2 regions of the Dorea sp. AM58-8 genome follow, and region 1 is predicted to be linked to the other one. Evidence: riboswitches for the same ligand, from Rfam matches in the RefSeq annotation. Region 1 holds a riboswitch; the other holds the start of a gene.

Region 1 (4,442 bases):
TTGATCTTTCCCCTGCATTCCGTCTGTTTCTCCAGATCATCTGCATGATGGTCAGCCACATCAATCATGCCGCAGATTCCATTAATCGGTGTCCGGATATCATGACTCATCCTCTGTAGAAATTCCGTCTTCGCCCGATTGGCTGCCTCTGCCTTTTTTGCTGCCATCAAAAGATCTGCTTTGTATTGTTCTTCTTTTTCCAGCTCCTGTTTCTGATGTACCTGATTCGTTCTGTATTCCCGGAACACGAATACACTAAATATCAGGAAATACAGAAAAATGACACCTGTTACACTTAATGGAAGGTTGCGGAATACTTCCGTATCCGGAAGATACGCATAGATATAGTAATCCCGCTGCTTCAACATAATTCCATAACATCCGGTTCCTTCATTCTTCAAATGGAAAATATGCTGACTGTCTGTGTGATTTTTCATTGCCTGGACAACCTCGTTATCAGCAGTATCCTGCCCCAGCAGGCTCTCATTGTTGCTGGCAACGACTGTTCCTTTGTCTGCAACAATAATCGTTCCATCTTTCTGGGTACTATAACCACTTAGGAGATTTTGTATCGTCAGCGTATAGTTTCTGGCAAATTCGGGTGATGTGTAATAGTAGGTTGCAACGATACCTGGCGCATCTTTTCTGGCACAGGCTGCAATGTCGATATGTGATCCGTCTTTCCTGTCAAATCGTTCTGAATAAGATCTTTCTTCATATCCGGCAAAATCCATGATAATGTCTTTCTGCAGATACTCCGCAATCTCATTGGTCATAGACTCATCCACGCTGTATTCACAGACTGTTTTCCCCTCTGCATCCAGTACAAGGATACCATCCACCCAGAGAGTCTGAAGATTTTCTTTCAGGAACTCCTGACTTAGCTGACCGCCGTTTTCTGTTTCCATGTCGATATTCGTACTCATCTGTCTGGCACTTTCGATTGCACGGAGGAGACTTTTAGATTCCGAAGATTCATTGTAATGGGTGTAGGTTGAGCACTGCACTTTCACATAATTCACAATCTCCACCATTCTTTTCTCTGCTTCTGATTTCTCTGCATGGAAGAAATAAAACAGAGAAACTGCTGCCACACAGATTCCAAGCAAAATGCCAACTATTATAATCCGTTTTCCTTTTGCTTTTCTTTTAATATCCAAGATCATCCACCTCCAGATACTTTTCCGGATCATCCAGATATTTTCCAACAATTTTCAGAGTCGTGCCATCCTGACGCATTTCCTCCAGCGTCTGTTCCATCTGCTCACATATTCCTCTGTCATCATTTTTCGCAAAAGCAACACCTATTCCGGTGATCATCAGAGGTTCTTCCAGGATACGGAAGCTTGCATCATAATCTTTCATATACTGGACGATAGATTCCTCATGTGCGGCTACTGCATCCACATATCCTTTTCCCAGAAACGTATAGATCAGTTCCCTGTGTCCAAGACTGATCAGATTTTCCAGTTTTGGAATTCTTTCATCCGTCCGGTTCAAAAAGATGCTTTCTGGTTTGGTTGTAGACTGGACAGCCAGATTCTTTCCCTCCAGATCACTCAGTTTATAGATATCACTGCTCGCATTTACAGCAACCACCTGACGACTTGCAATGTATGGTCCTGCCCAGCGGTAATCATCAAGGCGCCCCTCCATGGAAAAGCAACCCATGATACAGTCAATCTCCCCACTCTCTACCAGTTCTTTTTTCTCTTCCCAGTCAATCTGGACAACATCCACCTGATAACCCATTCTTTTGAAAGCTTCTGTAGCAAGTTCTACATCTATTCCCGTCGGTACACCATTTTCATTCAGGTAATTGTATGGTGGATAGTTATCGCTGCCGATGGTAATGACAGGCTTTTCTGTTTCTTTTTTACCGCTGTCTGTGTTTTTACACCCTGACAGGGTGACTACTAAAATTCCCACAAGCAAAATGCCTGCAATCACTCTTTTTTCTTTTATTTTCTTTCTTTTATCCATATGATTCTTTCTTATATTTTTAAAATAAAAAACACTATCTCAAATAGACAGTGTACATCGTTTCATGCAACTGGCTGCCATTTTACAGGCCCTCTAGCTTTGCGTCACAGGCTTTCGTCTGCTTTGCTCAAAAATATTTCTTTCATTAATAGTATCATTCTGCTATTACTCTGTCAATTCCTGTGATTCAGATGATTCATTTCAATCTCCGATACCAGGAGTTCTTCTTCTCTCTTTTCATGAAGAGACAGACACACACGATAACAAATACAACCGTTACGGCTATCAGTGCCGGCCACACCGGCAACGGACAGACCTCTGCACTTATAAGCTTAAGTCCCTGATAAAGAGTGAACACGCCGAATACGGAGAATATCACAACTGCAAGTGTATTCAGCAATCCATCCGGGGTCTTACTCTTTAGCAGATAACCGAATAACATGCCAAGAATATCTGCCGCAAACAGTCCCAGAGAACAGGCGATCCACACAATAACTGCAGCACTCATCCCTTCATTAGCACCAAATGTAATCGCCGTAAGCTGTGTCTTATCTCCAAGTTCTGCTACAAAAAATGTACAGAACACTGCAAGCGGAGCAAACCTAATCTTTGTTTTGCCGCCCTCTTCCTCTTCCTCTTCATCTTCATCGTCACCGGCAATCGTTGATGCTGCAAAATAAAGAAATGCGAATGCCGCGATCATCTTAATGAGCCAATCAGGAATAAATTTGCTGACAAGTCCGCCCGCAAGAACAGCCAGTCCATTCAACACAAGGATTGCCACAGCAGTTCCTGCTATAATGTCTCTTAACTTATATTTGGACGTAAGAGCAATAAGCATGAGCTGGGTTTTATCTCCCATCTCTGCAATAAATTCCGTAAAAAATACCTTTAAAAATAACAACATTTCCTGATTTCTCCTTTATCTTGTTATGATGTAAAACGCGTATCCCATATAAAATGATGTTAGGAGCAAAAGCCCGCTGTGCAAAAAAACAGACTCATGTATATCAATTATCAGTCGATGTATCATACATAAACTGTTCATCAATATACATGAGTCTCATTATTTAAGATTTGCCAGATTATATCGTGTCATATAATCAGAATGTTGACAAACCACACTTTCGCGCTAACTACTCCCTCATGGAATATGAAATTACTTAATAAAGATTATCAAATAGATGCAGTCTTGTCAATCAGAAAACCGGTTATTTCTCTATTTCCTTTTTCTTCATCTTTGGTTTATAATCTTTCATTCCCGGAATTGCACCGCCCGACACTGCCCAAAGGTAAAGGCTTGCCACGCTGCAATATGGACTGAAACGGCGACGGTATCTTTCAAATAGTTTCCGGTCAATTTTCCTGTGATGATAGACCATACGCAGTCCACGCTGAATTGCAAGATCATCATAGCTGAAAATATCTGGACGCTGCATACAAAACAGTAAGATCATCTCCGCCGTCCAGACTCCGATACCTTTCAGACTGCTCAATTCCCGGATGGCATCCTCATCGGACATCTGCCACACTGCATCCAGATCAACTGTGCCATCGTGAACTTTTCTTGCGAAATCCGAGATATACTCTGCTTTACGGAACGTCATCCCAAAAGACTGCAGCCTGGAAATGTCCGCAGAAAGTATCGTTTCCGCATTAATCTCACCCAGCGTTTCCTGCATCCGCTTCCAGATTGTTGCCTGTGCCTTTGTAGAAATCTGCTGTCCAATAATATGATGTACAACTGAAGAAAACAAGTCAGCATCTACTTCTCGTTGTATCAATCCAACCTGGTCAATAACTTCCGCAAGCCTTTTATCTTTACTTCGAAGATATGAAATTTCTTTTTCTCCATATTCAAAAATTTTCATTTGTGTTCTCCTTATATTCCCTTAAATATTCTTCTGCGTTATTACAGATCTTGTCAAATACATTGATACACATATACTTTTCATTATCTTTACTTTGCTTTCTTTCAACAAGTTCTTTGTTTTCCAATTTTTTCTAAAACAAATCCAGCATATTATCCAGATATATCTTCTCTCTGACCTGAAGCTGATATTCCGGCCTGGTCATATAATACAATAAAAATTCCAGAATCAGTGCACTTCCCAGACTCCGACCCTCAATCTTAAAATTAGAGAATCCCATTGGCAGATATATATGTTGAATATCCCGGATACCGATAAATCCCGAATTTGTCATGGCTTTCGAGAACAGATATCCATGCTCAGAATCCGGTGCAGTACAATGAAAATCTCCTTGTTCTTCTCCCAGATTCCTACGGCTGACTGTTTCATAACAATATTTTCTGTCCTTACATCCAAACCAACAACATTCATTACAAAGAAATTCAATTTTATCTTTTTGCTCCACGGACAGCATATCTAATCTGTCAAATGCTTTATTCAGTCGAAAATCCGGTACAACATACCGAAACTCATCCCGATTAATCTCAT
Region 2 (4,442 bases), on a different contig from region 1:
AGCTTATCCATCTGGATTGGCTTTGCGATATGACCATTCATTCCAGCCGCAATAGCATCTCTCTTATCTTCTTCAAATGCATTTGCTGTCATTGCAACGATCGGTATACATGCTTTATCTCTATCTGGCAGGCGTCTGATTGCCTGCGTTGCTTTATAACCGTCCATTTTAGGCATCTGGATATCCATGAGGATCATATCATATGTTCCAACCGGCATTTCCATTATCCTGTTTACACACTGAATGCCATCCTCCACACGATCTATCTTAAGGCCGGCATGCTTAAGTATCGCCCCTGCAATCTCTGCATTCAAATCATTGTCCTCTGCCAGAAGGATATTCCTGCCTTCAAGGATTTCACTTCCTGTCTCTGAGCTTTCAACGTGTTTTTTTACATAATAGCTTTCATCTGCTATCCTGTGCTTTAATGTAACTGTAAAGGTGCTGCCTTTTCCAAGTTCACTCTCTACATTTATTGTTCCTCCCAACAGATCAACATATTTCTTGACGATTGACATTCCAAGTCCGGTTCCTGCAATTTTGCTCTTTGTAGTATTCCGCTCACGTGTAAATGCCTCGAAAATATTAGTCATATACTCCGGACTCATACCAATTCCGCTATCGCTCACCCGGATCTTTTCTATCATGTATCCAGGTTCATCGCAAGGTAATTCAGCTACATCTACCATAACAGAACCACCGGATGGAGTGTATTTCATGGCATTGCTCAGGATGTTGACAAATATTTCTTTTACCTTTGTAGTATCTGTCAGTACATGCTCATGCTCTACATTCATCGCGTAATGAAGCGTAATATTCTTTTTCCTTGCTTTCACATCAAACACAGCAAGCAAGGATTTCCAGACATCTTCAATCTGGCAGTAATTCTCATCAAGTTCCATCCTTCCGCTCTCAATCTGGGCTATATCCAGTACATTATTTATGATTGACAGAAGAAGCTCTCCAGACTGTTGCAGTTTTTCCAAATGTACTAAAGTTTCAGGCATTTCTTTTCCATTTAGTTCATTCTCCATAAGCTGTGCATAGCCCAGAATTACATTCATAGGAGTACGGATGTCATGGGACATATTGTTAAGGAAACGGGTCTTTGCCAGACTCGCCTCCTCCGCTTTTTTCAGAGCGATCTCCAACTTGTCATTTAGCTTTTGTGTATCATTTGCTGCAAGCTTTGCGACAGCTTCCGCTTTTCTCGCCTTCCGTAAAAGTACAAGGATAATACCAATGATGCTGAGTACAAAGAATCCTGCCGTAACAAAAAAAGCAAGCACATTGTCTTTTACAAAGTCCAAAAATGTTACTTTATCTGCTGTGCTGTCATAAATAGCAAGTGCACTTGTAAGCATGTCAGATGGCATGGCCTTTAAGGTTTTATTCAATATCGATAAAAGAGTCCCCTCTCCACCGCTTACTGCAAAGCACGCTTCCATTGTTTTTGTAAGTGGAACACTCTTGAAATCTCGATTGTTATCATATATCATCGCCTGACTTGCTCCCATGAGGAAACAATCTGCTTTTTCATGAATGACCATATCTGCAGCATCCTCAAGCGAATCACAATCTACAAGCTTCCATTGGGGATAACTAAAAGCAATATGCTGTTTTAAGGCATATTTTTCCTTTGGCACAGCTACAGTATACACCTTATTCTCATCAAATTTTTCGTCATCAGTTACCGCCATCAGGCTGTAGGTCCAGGCTGTGTTCGTAAATGTATATCCTTTCTTTTCTGCAAGATCAGGATTTTTGCCGACATAAAAAATCATGTCAATTTCATGATCCTGCAGTGCCTGAAGCATTTCATCGTAATTATCATATTCCTGGATATTAAATTTCAGTGTCTGATTTCCCAGACAGTCTTTGGCATAGGAGAAATATTCTGATAACATACCCGTAAGTTGTCCAGTTTCTTCGTCCATGGAAAAGATTGCCGGATCATTGTTCATAAATCCTATACGGATATCACCATGTTCTTCCAGCCATGCCTTTTCTCCGCCTGTAAGGCTCTGGTTATAATCAAGCGTAAAATACTTCTTATACAGGTCTGCCTTAAAAAAAGGACTATCTTGTTCCAGCTGACGCATAGCATAATCCAGCTCCGTCTTGATGTCACTGCGCTCTTTATTTATTGCAAAATATATGCCTGACTTACCAATGGTAGTAACAGATGATATTCCCTGTTCAGACCAGATAGATTCCTCCAAAGATACAAAACAGTCGATCTCATGATTCGCTAATTTCTTTTCGACATCATCATTATTATCCACATTTACATGTTCTGTCTGTATGCCATTCTTGTCTTCCCATTCTGTCAGCATGATTTCTGGTTCTGTGCCCATGAGCACACCTACACGTTTCCCATCCATAAACTTGAAATCAGACGTTCCAATATCTATATTTGACAAATCAGCATAAAGAATATATTTTTCCTCACCCATCGGTTCATCCGAAAAAAACATCTTTTGAGCACGTTCATCAGTATAAGAGATGTCTCCCATGACATCAATCTCACCGTTTTCAAGCTTATCAAAGCAGTTGGACCAGTCACATTTCACGTACTCAAATTCCCATCCGGTATAGCCTGCCAAAGCCTGCATGAGTTCGTAACCATATCCTCGTCTTACACCGTTTTTATCGGCATAATTGAAGGTATCCTCAAATGAACCGACACGGATAATCTTCTGTTCCGTTGTCTGCGCTTCATCATTATTCTTTTCAGCAGCCAGGCAGTGTACTGACAACATCATCCATATTCCAAAAACTACCAATATACATACAAATAGTACGGCTGATTTTTTTCTGCTTTTGTCCATTTTTCTTTTCTCCACAAATTACCAGGTTACTACACGACACAAATCTAAAGAAAAAATGCACTGCCTTTTCAGACAATGCATCTTAAGCATTGCAGCTGGCTGTCATTTTACAGACCCTATAGCTTTGCGTCTCAGCCTTTCGACTGATTTGCCGATGAATCCTTTCTTTGTATCATATTATAGATATTTCATCATTGTTGGCACAAGAATGTTCATATCAACAGGTTTTGCAACATGAGCATTCATTCCAACAGAAAGAACCTTTTGTGTATCTTCTGCGAAAGCATTGGCAGTTATCGCAATAATTGGGATACTGGCTTTTTTCGTATCCTTCATCTTTCGGATGATCGATGTAGCGTCATATCCATTCATAACCGGCATCTGAATATCCATAAGAATCATCTTGTAATAATCAGCATCAGCCTTTTCAATCATATCAATGCATGCAACACCATCATCTGCAGTCTCAACTACACATCCTTCTTCCGTCAATAGTTCTCTTGCAATTTCTGAATTGATCTCATTATCTTCGACTAATAAGATTCGAACACCGTTCAAGCAGCTTTTCTCGCACAGATTACTATTTTTCTTCACCAGAGAATCGGCTCCTGACGCTTTTCTGCAAGGAATAGTTACTGTAAATGTGGAACCTTTCCCCTGCTTACTTTTCACTTCTATTGTGCCATCCATGAGTTCTACAAGCTTTTTCGTAATGCCCATTCCGATGCCGCTGCCCTCAATATGACTGTATGTAGAGTTACGTTCTCTTTCAAAGTCTTCAAAAATGTGCTTTTGGAATTCTTCAGACATACCAATTCCATTATCGGTAATGGTGATGATCATATTACACCAATCTTCTTTTTCACAGGATTCCTGTACAACGTTACAGGTAATCTTGCCTCCTGTATTTGTATACTTTACAGCATTACTTATAATGTTGAAACAGATCTCTGACAGGTGCGGTGCATCCATATATACATACGGATACATGATTTGTTCTGTCAAAGCGAGCGTCTGATTTTTACTTTCCGCCTGTTGTTGGAACATAATGACACAATTTTCAACGCACTCATGGACATTTGAAACCGTGTATTCCATTTCAACCTTATTATTTTCAATTCTTGCAAGATCCAAAACATTACCAAGCATCGACAAAAGTTCTTTTCCGCATATTTGAATTTCTTCAAGATATCTGCCAAGTTTATCTGTTTCCTGCAAATGTCTGGACGCCAGTTCTGCATAGCCAATGATTGCATTCATAGGAGTTCTGATATCATGAGACATATTATACAGAAATGACGATTTTGCTTTATTTGCACATTCTGCTTTTAATTTTGCTTCCCGCAATTCTTCCTCCTGTTTTAATTCCCGCAGTTTTTCATCTGTCACATCTCGATTTGCAAACAGCACGGATGTAACATTTCCATTGTTATCATAACTCTGCGGAACAACCATAGAAAGAAACCATGAGCCATCCTTCTTTTTGAATTCAGAAGACATAGATTCTTTATTATGAAGACGCGCCGCCATGGTTTCTATATCAAAAAAATCTATATACTTCTGTACAAACGGTTCTGCTATAATATCTTCGATAATCTTGAACTGAGGATC

Evidence for each region. A riboswitch is a leader RNA that binds a small molecule or an ion and turns the genes downstream of it on or off. The one in region 1 is predicted to bind cyclic di-GMP.
Region 2: it holds a riboswitch for cyclic di-GMP, as region 1 does, so the genes downstream of both, DXA18_RS14335 (transporter substrate-binding domain-containing protein) here and DXA18_RS07585 (substrate-binding periplasmic protein) in region 1, are expected to answer to the same signal.

Annotation. Positions count from the first base shown of each region.
Region 1 is NZ_QSDM01000008.1:30,021-34,462, reverse strand. It holds gene DXA18_RS07590 (ATP-binding response regulator) at 1-1,166, opposite strand, end outside; gene DXA18_RS07585 (substrate-binding periplasmic protein) at 1,150-1,965, opposite strand; cyclic di-GMP riboswitch class I at 2,046-2,121, opposite strand; gene DXA18_RS07580 (TMEM165/GDT1 family protein) at 2,180-2,890, opposite strand; gene DXA18_RS07575 (DNA-3-methyladenine glycosylase family protein) at 3,195-3,854, opposite strand; gene DXA18_RS07565 (hypothetical protein) at 3,988-4,442, opposite strand, start outside.
Region 2 is NZ_QSDM01000030.1:8,456-12,897, forward strand. It holds gene DXA18_RS14335 (transporter substrate-binding domain-containing protein) at 1-2,831, opposite strand, end outside; cyclic di-GMP riboswitch class I at 2,919-2,994, opposite strand; gene DXA18_RS14340 (ATP-binding protein) at 3,009-4,442, opposite strand, start outside.